DNA from 3 places in the Nonomuraea sp. NPDC049750 genome. Region 1 is predicted to be linked to each of the others. Evidence: predicted binding sites of a transcription regulator. Region 1 holds the regulator's gene; each other region holds the start of a gene.
What was found. The regulator HrcA, encoded in region 1, represses chaperone genes, less so after heat shock. The targets are predictions, from matches to a motif close to TTGGCACTCTCNNNNNGAGAGTGCCAA.
Positions count from the first base shown of each region.

Region 2: AB0J16_RS14225 (DNA starvation/stationary phase protection protein) is a predicted target of HrcA. The motif match lies at 2,057-2,083, and genes of this name have one in related genera.
Region 3: groES (co-chaperone GroES) is a predicted target of HrcA. The motif match lies at 1,167-1,193, and genes of this name have one in related genera.

Region 1 covers NZ_JBFANB010000002.1:413,103-417,446, reverse strand. The annotation lists gene AB0J16_RS07160 (ATP-binding protein) at 1-228, shown strand, start outside; gene dnaJ (molecular chaperone DnaJ) at 264-1,403, opposite strand; gene hrcA (heat-inducible transcriptional repressor HrcA) at 1,415-2,428, opposite strand; gene AB0J16_RS07145 (hypothetical protein) at 2,573-3,337, shown strand; gene AB0J16_RS07140 (DUF3097 domain-containing protein) at 3,355-4,164, shown strand; gene AB0J16_RS07135 (DUF4870 domain-containing protein) at 4,161-4,344, shown strand, end outside.
Region 2 covers NZ_JBFANB010000004.1:516,979-521,322, forward strand. The annotation lists gene AB0J16_RS14215 (helix-turn-helix domain-containing GNAT family N-acetyltransferase) at 1-229, shown strand, start outside; gene AB0J16_RS14220 (alkaline phosphatase PhoX) at 348-1,370, opposite strand; gene AB0J16_RS14225 (DNA starvation/stationary phase protection protein) at 1,518-1,985, opposite strand; gene AB0J16_RS14230 (MerR family transcriptional regulator) at 2,093-2,875, shown strand; gene AB0J16_RS14235 (VIT domain-containing protein) at 2,872-4,344, shown strand, end outside.
Region 3 covers NZ_JBFANB010000033.1:57,880-62,223, forward strand. The annotation lists gene groL (chaperonin GroEL) at 1-683, opposite strand, end outside; gene groES (co-chaperone GroES) at 766-1,080, opposite strand; gene AB0J16_RS48675 (class I SAM-dependent methyltransferase) at 1,485-2,744, shown strand; gene AB0J16_RS48680 (hypothetical protein) at 2,924-4,344, shown strand, end outside.

The DNA of each region.
Region 1 (4,344 bases):
GGCGTGGGGATGACCGAGGGAGAGCGCGCCGCCGCGAACGCCCGGCTGCGTGGCGAACGGCGCTTCTTCGCCGCCCCCACCCGCTACCTCGGCCACTACGTGGTGGGCAGGCTGGCCGAGCGGCTCGGCGTGCGCGTGTGGCTGGACGAGTCGCCGCCACACGGCATCACCGCCCGGGTGGCCCTCCCGGGCGAGCTCCTGGTGCCCTCACTGGTCACCGGCCGCTGAACGCGTCCGTTCAGCGGCTGTTGAACGCGTCCCGTTCAGCGGCCGTTGAACGCGTCCCGCAGCCGCGAGAAGAACCCCTGCTGCCCGGGGGCGAACTTCCCGGGCGGCCGCTCCTCGCCACGCTGCTTGGCCAGCTCGCGCAGCAGCCCCTCCTGCGCCTCGTCGAGCCGCAGCGGAGTCTCCACGTTGACGTGGATGAGCAGGTCGCCGCGGCCCGTCTCGTTGAGCCGCTGCACGCCCCTGCCGTACATCGTGATGACCTGGCCCGACTGCGTGCCCGGCCGCACGTCGACCTCCTCGGAGCCGTCGAGCGTCTCCACGGCGAGGTTGGTGCCGAGCGCGGCGGCCGTCATCGGGATCTGGACCGTGCAGTGCAGGTCGTCGCCGCGCCGCTCGAAGATCTCGTGCGGGCGCTCGACGATCTCCAGGAAGAGGTCTCCGGGCGGGCCGCCGCCGGGGCCGATCTCGCCCTCACCGGCGAGCTGGATGTGCGTGCCGTCCTCGACGCCCGCGGGGATGCGGACCTTGATCGTACGGCGGGTGCGCACGCGGCCGTCACCCGAGCACTCCTGGCACGGGTGGCGGATGATCGTCCCGAAGCCGCCACACTGGGGGCACGGCCTGGAGGTCATGACCTGACCCAGGAACGACCGGGTGACCTGGGAGATCTCGCCGCGTCCGTTGCACATGTCACAGGTGTCGGGGTGGGTGCCGGACGCGGCGCCCGCCCCCTGGCAGACCTCGCAGAGCACGGCCGTGTCGACGACCAGCTCGCGGGTGGTGCCGAAGGCGGTCTCGCTCAGGTCGAGCTCGACGCGGATGGTCGCGTTGCGCCCTCTCCTGGCCCGCGAACGGGGCCCGCGGGCGCCACCGGCCGTGCCGAAGAAGGCGTCCATGATGTCGCTGAACGGGAAGCCCGCGCCGAAGCCGGCCGCTCCCTGACCCGCGCCGGCGCCGCCGAAGGGGTCGCCGCCCAGGTCGTACATCTGACGCTTGTTGGCGTCGGACAGCACCTCGTAGGCCTGCGTGATCTCCTTGAACCGCTCCTGGGTCGCGGGGTCCGGATTGACGTCGGGATGGAGTTCGCGGGCAAGCCTGCGGTAGGCCTTCTTGATCTCTTCCTGACTGGCGTCACGGCGCACCCCGAGGGTGGCGTAGTAGTCGCTGTTTGCCACTTATCGACCTCTTATGATGCAGCCAGGATTTGGCTGACGTAGCGTGCCACCGCGCGCACGGCGCCCATCGTCACGGGATAGTCCATCCGCGTGGGGCCTAGCACGCCTAGCCGAGCCAGTTCGTTGTCGCCAGAACCGTACCCGGTTGCGACGATCGACGTGCCACGGAGGAACGGGTTCTCCGAGCCGATGCGCACGGTGAGCGTGGACGGGGTGTCTGTGGAAGTCTCGCCGAGCAGCCGCATGAGCACGACCTGCTCCTCCAGTGCTTCGAGCACGTCGCGCAGCCCGGTCGAGAAGTCGGCCCCGGCGAGGTTGGCCGCACCGGCGAACACGATCTTCTCATCGTGGCGCTCGACCAGCGTCTCGAGGAGCACCGACAGGATAGTGGCCACCACGGGACGGTCCTCGACGGGCAGCCGTTCGGGCAGGTCGGCGACCTGATCGGGGACGTTGAGCAGGCCGCAGCCGTCGAGGGAGGCGTTGAGCACCGCGCGCAGGTGCGCGATGCGGGTGTCCTCCACCACTTCGGGCAGCTCGACCACCCGCTGCTCGACGCGGCCCGTGTTGGTGATCAGCACGAGCATGATCCGCCGGTCGTGCAGGGGCACGAGCTCGACGTGCCTGACCGTCGAACGGGTCAGCGTCGGGTATTGCACGACCGCGACCTGCCGGGTGAGCTGCGCCAGCAGCCGCACCGTGCGGGTGACCACGTCGTCGAGGTCGACCGCGCCGGCGAGGAACGTCTCGATCGCCCGGCGCTCCGCCCCGGACAGCGGCTTGACCTGCGAGAGCCGGTCGACGAACAGGCGATAGCCCTTGTCCGTCGGCACGCGGCCCGCGCTGGTGTGCGGCTGGGTGATGTAGCCCTCCTCCTCCAGGGCGGCCATGTCGTTCCTGACCGTCGCTGGGGAGACCTTCAGGTTGTGGCGTTCGGCGAGCGCCCTGGAGCCCACCGGCTCGTTGGTGGACACGTAGTCTTCGACAATGGCGCGGAGCACCGCCAGCTTCCGATCGTCGAGCACGCGCTCACCTCCTACCTCTGCCTTTCAGGAAACGACAGGTCTAGCACTCTGTGTTCCCGAGTGCCAAGTGTACGGCTCCCGCCCACAAGGTGCGATAACACCGGAGCTAGCGAGTGGCCGCCCATAGGGCGCACACTGGCCGATATGACCGATGACTCCCAGCCCCCCTCCTACGGTCCGCCGCCGGGACAGGGTCCGTACCAGGGGCAACCTCCCCAGTTCGGCCCGCCGCCGCCCCAATATGGTCCGCCGCAATACGGCCAGCAGTACCCCCAGCCCGGCCCCTACGGGCAGCAGCAGCCGTACCAGCCCGGACCTTACGGCACGCCGCAGCGTTTCGGCCCTCAGGTTGACCCGAAGTTGATCAGACCGCGATTGCGGTGGATCGCGGTCGCCTGGGGACTGGCCCTGCTCGCCGGTCTGGCCGGGGTGGGAGTGTTCGTCAGCGGCATCCTGAACACGGTGGGCGCGGTGGCCCCGTCCAAGACGTTCACGGCGGGCCAGAGCGTCACCGTGCCGCTGGACCCGGTAGAGAAGCCGGTGGTGTACCTCGCCAGTGAGAGCCAGGTCCACTACATGTGCCGGATCGACGGCGGTCCCGGCCAGGCCAAGCTCGCCAAGACGTCGGGCACCGAGCGGGTCACCGTCAACGGCACGCAGTGGCAGCTCATCCTCGTGGTCAACGCGCCGGCCAAGGGCGACTACCAGTTCACCTGCACGACCCAGGAGCCGACGAACGTGCGCTTCGGAGTCGGCCGCGACTTCGCCGCCGCCGCGGGTGGGCTGGTGGGCGGTGTGGCGGCGCTGGTGGTGATCCCGGGTCTGGGCGTGCTTGCCGCCGTCATCACGACGATCATGGTGGTGACCCGGCGCAGCTCTCATCGCAAGCGCCTTGCGGCGGGCGGGTGATTTGCTACGGTCCCCGTGTGTACGACGGCGATGTTCTAGCGGGAAATTGGCGGCGGCCGGGCAAGGGCAAGATCCCACAGGTGCCCGCCGAACTCGATCTGGTCGTGGAGGACGCCGAGAGCGGCTTCTGCGGCGCCGTGGTGGCCTGCGACAAGGAGGCCGTCACGCTGGAGGACCGCTTCGGCAAGCGCCGCCTGTTCCCGTTCGCGCCCGCCGCGTTCCTGCTGGACGGCAAGGTCGTGACGCTCGTACGGCCGGCCGCCCCGGGGGTGTCGAGCCCCAGGCGGAGCGCGTCCGGCTCGATAGCCGTCGAGGGCCTGCGGGCCAGGGTGGCCAAGGAGAGCCGCATCTACGTGGAAGGCGTGCACGACGCCGCCCTCGTGGAGAAGATCTGGGGCCACGACCTCCGGGTGGAGGGCGTCGTGGTCGAGTACCTGGAGGGCGTGGACGACCTGCCCGCGATCGTCGCCGAGTTCGGCCCGTCGCCGGAGCGTAGGCTGGGCGTGCTGGTAGACCATCTCGTACCGGGCTCCAAGGAGAGCCGGATCGCCGCTCAGGTGACCTCACCCCACGTGCTCGTCGTGGGCCATCCCTACGTGGACATCTGGCAGGCGGTCAAGCCCTCCGTGCTGCGGATCCCGGCCTGGCCGGACGTGCCGCGCGGGGTGCCGTGGAAGGAGGGCGTGATCGCCGCCCTCGGCTGGCGGATGGAGCCGGCCGACGCGTGGCGGCGGATCCTCGGCGCCGTCTCGGCATTCACGGACCTGGAGCCCGAGCTGCTCGGCCGGGTCGAGGAACTGATCGACTTCGTTACGGAGGCACCATGAGCCAGGATCCCCCGCAGCCGCCGCCGGACGATGATGCGACGCGGCGCATCTCGCAGTCGGACATCAACCCCGAAACCCCTCAGCAACCGGAGTACGGCGCCCAGCCCGGATCGGGTCCGACGCCTGGGTATGGCGGCCAGCCTGGATCTGGTCCCGCGCCCGAATATGGCGGCCAGCCCG
Region 2 (4,344 bases), on a different contig from region 1:
GCTGGTCGAGCCGTCGGCCCGCGGGCTGGGGCTGGGCGGACGGCTCGTGAGCGAGTGCCTGCGCCACGCCAAGGCCGAGGGCTACAAGCGGATCACGCTGATGACCCGCGACTGCCTGGACAGCGCGCGGCGCATCTACCAGGGGGCCGGGTTCGAGCTGGAGTCGGAGCACACGGAGTCAGAGAACGGGATCGAGGTCACCGAGCAGGAGTGGAGCCGCGACCTCTAGGCCACCGGTCGCTCAGAGCCTTTCGGTGAGCGTGCGAGCCGCCTCCGTGACCAGCTTGCCGTACTCGGGCCGGAGGGCATTTCCCCGCGATCCGGCGGAGCCGACGTGCGCGACCGGGCTAGGCGCGGAAGGGGCCGGCCACCTCGAAGGTGCGGCCGTCGTCGCGGCCCCGTCTGGCCGAGAAGTAGAGCCGCCCGCCGTCGGGCGCGAACGCCAGCCCCGTGAGCTCGGCCCCGCTGAGGCCACCGAGCTTGAGGAACGGCGTGACCGCCCGGTCGGGGGTGATGACGTCGATCTCCGTCGACTGCCTGGCGACGTAGAGGTCGCCCGAGGGGGCGGCGGTGATCGCGCGTACGCCGTCGCAGATCCGGTCGAGCGTGGAGGTCTCGGCGTCGTAGGCCCACAGGCCGCTGTCGCCCTCGGTGGTGAAGTAGCAGACCCCGCCGGCGTAGTGGCAGCCCTCGCCGCCGTCGAAGTGGCGGGCGTCGTCCATCTGGTGGCGCGTGGCCTTGAGCAGGGCGGCGGGCGACGGCACGGGCTTCCAGTCACCGGCGAGGCAGAGCACCTCCAGGGTGCCCTCAGTGAGATCGCCCCAATCGCCGGGCCTGAACCGGTAGAAGCACCCGTCGGGCTCCCCCTCCGTCAGGTAGACGACCTGCCGGTCGGGGTCGCAGGCGGCGGCCTCGTGCTTGAACCGGCCCATGGCCAGGCGGGGGCGCCCGGCCCGCATGCCGTACGGATCGCACTCGAACACCTGGCCGCGGTCACCGAGCTCGCAGGAGAGCCAGCTGTGCCACGGCGTCGCGCCGCCCGCGCGGTTGCGGTCGGTGCCGGACAGGATGCGGTAGGCGTCGGCGATCGAACCGTCGGCGCGGAACCGGAGCGCGGACGCGCCGCCGAGCAGCGGCAGCTCGGAGTTGGACACGTAGATCCAGCCGGTGCCGTCAGGGAAGCACGCACCGCCGTCGGGTGCCGCGTGCCACGTCAGCCCGGCCACCTTCTGGCCCGAGCGGGCCACGACCCGGCCGCTGAACCCCCCGGGCAGCGCCACATCGTCGCCGCCTGGCGGCTCCAGCGGGCCGTAAGGGCTCATCCCGCCCTGCCAGAGCGGGCCCGTGCGGAGGAGAGTCTTGCTGGACATCGTGAGGCCTCCCTCTAGGTGCCACGCTAGTCGACCCCGCCGACATGAATGACAGGGAGGCCCGAGATCAAACTCTGCGCGAAATCTCTGGCCGTCAGGTGAGCGCGACGATGCGCCGGCCGCCCGGGAGCGCGGGCAGTGGCGGTGTCAGCGCTGGGCCTGGAACATCCAGTGCTGCTTGTCGATGTCCTGAGCCACCGCGATGAGCAGGTCCTGGCTGACCGGGTCGGGCTCGTCGGTCGCGGCGACACGCTCACGCATTCGCTTGCCGACGGCCTCCAGGATGTCGGTCATCGTCGCCACGACCTTGCCGTCCTCGATCCAGCCGTTCTCCGGTTGCGAGAGCTTGGTGGACTTGGCGATGGTGGCCGCGCGGCCGTCCGGGTTGATGCTCAGGGCGACGGCGCGTTCGGCGATGGTGTCCGCGTGCTCACGGGCCAGGGCGGTGACCTCGTCGAGTTGGAGGTGGATCTGCCGGAAGTGCGGGCCGGTCAGGTTCCAGTGCATCTGCTTGGCGAGCAGCGAAAGATCGAGGAGATCGACCAGAGCTCCTTGAAGGGCCGTCGCGACCGTCTTCTTCGCCTCGCCCGAGAGCGGACCGGTGATCGTAGCCATGATGTGTTCCTCCCCGTGGTTCGACATCAGGGTCTCTTTGCGACCCACCCCCTTTGCCCGCTTTCCCTCGGTTGACACTGCAATAGTGACAGTGTAATTGTGAAGGTATGAGCGAGACCTGGACCATCCGTGAGCTGGCGGAGCGCGCCGCCGACGCGTTGCGCGCGCACGCCCAGCCGCACGCGCAGCCGCTCAACGGCCGGGTCCGCGACGTGCCCGGCGAACGGTTGATCAGGTGGTACACCACGATCGGCCTCGTCGACCCGCCACTGACCAGGCGCGGCCGGATCGCCCAGTACGGCCGGCGGCATCTGCTGCAGCTCGTGGCCATCAAGCGGCTGCAGGCGGCCGGGCGCTCGATCGCGGAGATCCAGACCGCCCTGACCGGCGCCACGGACACGACCTTGGAGCGGACGGCCCACCCCGGATGGTCGCCCCTGGACGAGGATGTCGCGGCGACGGCGGCCGTTCTGGACGCCACGACGCCCGCGCCCCAGGGTGAGGCGGCTCACGATGCCGCAGACCTTCCGGAGGGCGAGACGCCTGAGCCGCCGGCCCTCCCCGACGGCTCGGCGGCTCGGTCCGGGAGCCCGCGCGGACGGTTCTGGGCCGCGCACCCCGCCGATGCGACCGGTCCCGCCCTTCCGCATCCCCCGCCCATCGGCGTTCCGCGACCGGCCGATCCTCCCCCGTCCGACGGTGCGGGCCGGCCCGGGCCCCTCCCCCGGCCGACGAGGCACGGGGCGCTGGTGCGCGGGATCAGGCTGGCCGACGGAGTGACGCTCGTGCTCGACGGTGCCGGCCGTACCCCGGCTGAAGACGACATCCAGGCGGTACTCACCGCGGCGGCACCGCTGCTGGCGCTGCTCGAAGAGAGGAAGCTAGCATGAAGATCACTTCGCTCGAGCCCACCCGGTGCCTGCCGGTGCCGGACGCCGGGTTCGGCGCGCTGCGGACCGCGCGCGGGAACCTGCCTCTGGAGAGCGTCGACGTGTCCGCCGACATCTCCGGCCTGATGGCCGAGGTCGAGGTGACGCAGGGCTTCCGCAACCCGTACGACGTCACGCTGGAGGCCACCTACGTCTTCCCGCTGCCCGACAGGGCGGCGGTGACGGGGTTCAGGATGGAGGCCGACGATCGGGTGATCGACGGCGTGCTCAAGGAGCGCGGCCAGGCCAGGGCCGACTACGACCGGGCGCTGCGCGAGGGGAAGCGGGCCGCGATCGCCGAGGAGGACCGGCCCGACGTGTTCACGATCACGGTGGGCAACCTGCTGCCGGGCGAGCGGGTGACGGTCCGGCTCACGCTGAGCCAGCCGCTGCCGTACGAGGACGGCGCGGCCACGTTCCGCTTCCCGCTGGTCGTCGCCCCCCGCTACATTCCGGGCACGCCGCTCGACGGCCCCGGCGCCGGCGACGGCACCGCGCCCGACACCGACGCGGTGCCCGACGCCTCGCGCATCACGCCGCCGGTGCTCCTGCCCGGCTTCCCCGACCCGGTACGCCTGTCGCTGACGGCGACGATCGACCCCGCCGGGCTGGACCTGCGGGAGCTGTCCTCCAGCCTGCACGTGGTCGAGGAGGAGGGTCATACCGTACGGCTGCGGCCGGGCGAGCGGCTGGACCGCGACTTCATCCTGCGGCTGTCGTTCGAGGCCTCGACCGCGCTGCAGCTCGACGGCCGGGGCGCGTTCTCGCTGACCGTGCTACCCCCTGCGCTGGAGTCGCCGCGCACGCCACGTGACCTCGTACTGCTGCTGGACAGGTCGGGCAGTATGGGCGGCTGGAAGATGGTCGCCGCGCGCCGGGCCGCGGCGCGGATCGTCGACACGCTGACGGAGCAGGACCGCTTCGCGGTGCTGACGTTCGACTCGGTGGTGGAGGAGGCGTTCGAGGGGCTCGTGACGGCCTCGGACCGCAACCGCTACCGCGCGGTCGAACATCTCGCGCGCGTGGAGGCCCGCGGCGGCACCGAACTGCTGGAGCCGCTGCGCCGGGCGATTTCCCTGCTCCGCGACCAGGACGGGCGCGAACGCGTCCTGGTGCTGGTCACCGACGGACAGGTGGGCCACGAGGACCAGATCCTGGAGCAGACCGGCGGCGCGCTGTCGGCCATGCGGGTGCACACCGTCGGCATCGACCGGGCGGTGAACGCCGGGTTCCTGGGCCGGCTGGCCGGTCTGGGCGCGGGCCGCTGCGAGCTGGTCGAGTCGGAGGACCGCCTGGACGCCGCCATGGAGCAGATCCACCGCCGCATCGGCGCGCCCCTCGTGACCGACCTGTCCCTCAAGGGCCTCGACGTGGAGCCCGGCACGGTCACCCACCTGGGCTCCATCTTCCCGGGCGTCCCGCTGCGCGTG
Region 3 (4,344 bases), on a different contig from region 1:
ATCGAGGAGATCTTGCCCTGGGTGAGCAGGATGTAGGCGTCTTCGAGGACGGCCTCCATCCGCTCGGGGTCGGTCACCATGTAGGCCGACAGGTAGCCCTTGTCGAACTGCATGCCCTCGGTGAACTCGAGCTCCATGCCCATGGCGTTGGACTCTTCGACGGTGAGAACACCGTCCTTGCCCACCTTGTCGAACGCCTCGGCGATCAGGTCACCGATCTTGGCGTCCTGAGCGGAGATGGTCGCGACGTTCGCGATCTCCTTCTTGTCCTCCACCGGGCGCGCGCTGGCCAGCAGCTTGTCGCTGACCGCCTTGGCGGCCTTGTCGATGCCGCGCTTCAGCGACAGCGGCGAGGCGCCGGCGGCCACGTTGCGCAGGCCCTCGCGGACCATCGCCTGAGCCAGGACGGTCGCGGTGGTGGTGCCGTCACCAGCGACGTCGTTGGTCTTGGTGGCGACTTCCTTGGCGAGCTGGGCGCCGAGGTTCTCGTAGCGCTCCTCCAGCTCGATCTCACGAGCGATGGTCACGCCGTCGTTCGTGATCGTCGGAGCACCGAACTTCTTGTCGATGACGACGTTGCGGCCACGGGGGCCGAGGGTTACCTTCACGGCGTCCGCGAGGGCGTTGACGCCACGCTCAAGCGCGCGGCGTGCGTCCTCGTCGAACGCTAGGATCTTCGCCATGCTGAAAGTCCTCTCCTAGCGTCGAAAGCCCCGGCCGCACGCGCTCAGAGGAGACGCGCGCCCGGGGCCTGACGCATCCGGCTTACTTCTCGATGATCGCGAGAACGTCGCGGGCGGAGAGCACGAGGTACTCCTCGCCGCCGTACTTGACCTCAGTGCCGCCGTACTTGCTGTAGAGGACGATGTCGCCCTCAGCGACGTCGAGCGGAATACGCTTGTCGCCGTCCTCATCCCAGTTGCCCGGGCCCACCGCGAGGACCTTGCCCTCTTGCGGCTTCTCCTTGGCGGTGTCAGGAATGACCAGGCCGGAAGCGGTCGTCTGCTCGGCCTCAAGCGGCTGAACCACGATGCGGTCGCCGAGCGGCTTAACGGGAACCTTGGTGGCGGTCGTCACGATCGGACCTCCCCTTCAGATTTGAATGATCTAGAAGAGGCGACCAGCGGGGCCTGCCGTCGCGGGTGTCAGACCTGCCTCGTCGCACGTTGGCACTCTCAAGGGGAGAGTGCCAACAGGAAACATATGCAAGAGGGGCTTGACAGTCAACACGAACGCGTCTGCTCAGAGCGATAAGGCCCAAGAGCTTGCCCAAGGTTGAGGGTAATTGGGGTGACACGGGCTGTTGGCGCAGGCGAACGCCTGAGCCCCCACCTCCGCGTACAGCGGACCTTCCAGCCACCGCGCCCGCGCATGGCGGCCGTTCCAGCCGTCCGCCGTACGCGCACGGCGAACGTTCCAGTCCACCACCGTACGCGCACGGCCGCAGGCTGGAGTGCGGCGGGGAGACGCTAACGTCGGGTGACGTGGATCTCGACGCCTTCACCGAGTTGCTCACCCCGCGCGGGCAGCGCGCACTCGCCGAGGCCGTCGAGGTGGTGGGCGCCGATCCGGTGGTCGCGGCGACGAGGCTGCGCAGGTCGTACGACGCCGACCTCACTTCGGCCGCGCTCACCCAGGCGGCGCTGCGCGAGCGCGCCAAGGCCAAGTTCGGCGCCGACGCGGCCCACATGTACTTCACTCCGCACGGTCTGGAGCAGGCCACCCGAGCCGAGGTCGGCGCCCACCGGGCCCGCCGCCTGGCCGGAACCGCCGGCGGGACGCGGGTCGTGGACGTCTGCTGCGGCATCGGCGGCGACTTCCTCGCCCTGGCCCGCGCCGGCTGCGTCGTGGACGCCGTGGACCTCGACCCGCTGACCGTCGCCGTCGCCCGGGCCAACGCGGAGGCGCTCGGACTCGCGGATCGGGTCACCGTACGCCAGGCGGACGCCGCGACGGTCTCGCCGGAGGACTACGACTGGCTGTTCGCCGACCCCGCCCGCCGGACGAGCCGGGGCAGGACGTTCGACCCCATGGCCTACTCGCCGCCGTGGCCGGTCGTGCTCGACCTGGTCGCCAGGGCTCGGCGGGCCTGCTTGAAGGTGGCTCCGGGCATCCCGTACGAGTTCATCCCGGGCGAAGCCGAAGCTGAGTGGGTGTCGTACAAGGGCGAGGTGAAGGAGGCAGCCCTCTGGACCGGCCCCGCCGAAGGGCCGGCGCAAGCCGAAGGGCCGGTGCGAGGCGAGGGGGCGGCGCGAGGCGAGGGGGCGGCGCGAGGCGAGGGGCCGGTGCGGCGGGCGACGTTGCTGCCCGGCGGCGAGACGCTCGTCGCCCGCGGGGCCGAGGCGCCGACCGGCCCCGTCGGCCGCTTCGTGTACGAACCCGACGGGGCCGCGATCCGCGCGCACCTCGTCGGGGAGGTCGCCGAGATGGTCGGCGGCCGTCTCCCCGACCCGATGATCGCCTACATCACCGGCGACGAGCCGTTCGACACCCCATGGGCCGCGCGTTACACGGTGGAAGAAGTGCTGCCGTTCTCTCTGAAGCGCCTCCGCGCCACTCTCCGCGAGCGGCAAGTCGGAAATGTCGTCATCAAGAAGCGAGCCTCGGCGGTAGACATCGAACGACTCAGAAATGACCTGCGACTTTCGGGTGACAAATCTGCGGTAATCATACTTACCCGCATCATGGATAAGCCTTCCGTCCTGATTTGTCACCCATCCCCACCTGCGCAAATAGCAAACTAGGGCATTATCGGGTCAACCCCGATCTTTTACTTCGCTCCTGACGGACCTTGATCGAGCGGCTAAGGTGAGCACGCGGGAGTCCTCCCCCTTTGGCGGTTAGCCGCGTTCTCGTTTCATCTGCAAACCGGACCTGTCCCACCGCTGCGCGGCAGACCGTCGGCGAGCGAAGGAGCCTTTCGGTGGATCACGCCAACCACACCACCCTTCTACAGGCAGGCGGCGATTCCGCCATCTCCGAAAGGATGCGGGACCTGCTCGCGCGTGCGTCCCAGGACCACGTCTACGAGCAGCGGACCCAGGGGGCCGTCCTCGACGAGATCCGCCAGCGCCTTGAGGGTATGGAGTGGCTGCTCAGGGAGGTTCGCGAGCGGGAGCTGGGGGGTCTGAGCGGCACGCTCGAGACGGTGAGCGGGCGGCTTGACGACATCGCGGCCAAACCGCCGATGTGGGCGGAGGGCCTGGCCCAGCATGTCGAGGCGGTGCGCGACCATGTCGACGCCGTCGGCGAGCAGGTGGGCACCGTTGACGCGCATGTGGAGTCGGTTCACCAGCGGGTCGCGCCGGTGGCGGAGCTGCCGGGGCTCTGGGCCGAGGTCGGCACCGTCGGCGACAACGTGGACGAGGTGCTCAAGAAGCTGCAGGCGGTCCTCGACTTCACGGAGGGCATCACCAAGCGAATGAGCGACCTGGGTGTCAGGCTGGGTCACCTCAACACGGGCATGGAGGCCGCCGCCGGCCGCTTCAGCCGCATCGACAAGTCGCTCGCCGAGCTGACCGCCCGTACGGACCGCATCGAAGGCGCGCTGCTGGAGCTGCCCGACAGCTTCGACGGCAAGCTCGCCGCCAACGCCGAGCAGCTCGACGGCAAGCTCACCGCCACCGCCGAGCAGATGACCGAACAGCTGGACGGCAAGCTCGACGCGGCCACCGACCAGCTCGACAGCAGGCTCACCGCCGCCGCCCACCAGCTCGGCGGCAAGCTCACCGCGGCCACGGACCGGCTCGTCGCCCAGGTGGACGGCACCGAGCAGCGCCTCTCCGTACGCCTGGGCGAGACCGAGGGCCTACTGACCGACCTGGACCAGCGGCTCACCGGCCGCCTGGACAGGACCGAGCAGAGCCTGACCACGCACCTCGACCGGGCCGAGAAGGGGCTCACCGCCCGTCTGGGCGAGTCCGAGCAGGGCCTGGCCGACCGCCTGGACGAGGCCGAGCAGGCGCTGACCGCCCGGCTCCACGAAACTGGGCAGACCCTGACCGAGCACCTGGACGACACCCGGCAGAGCGCGGCAAGCCGCCTCGACCAGACCGAGCAGCGCCTGGCGGGCCGCCTCGACGAGAGCGAGCAGCGCGTGGCCGGGCGCCTCGACAGCGTCGACGGCAAGCTCCTCGACGTCCACGGCGCCCTCGACAGCCGGCTCGGCGGCGTCGACGAGCACCTGGCCACGGTCGACGGCCACCTGAGCACGGTCAGCGGCCATCTGACCACCGTGAACGGCCACCTGTCCCGCCACGACAACCGCTTCGACACGCTCGACGGCCGCGTCGACGGCCACTTCATCCGGCTCGACGAACGCCTGGCCGCCGCCGACCGCCACCT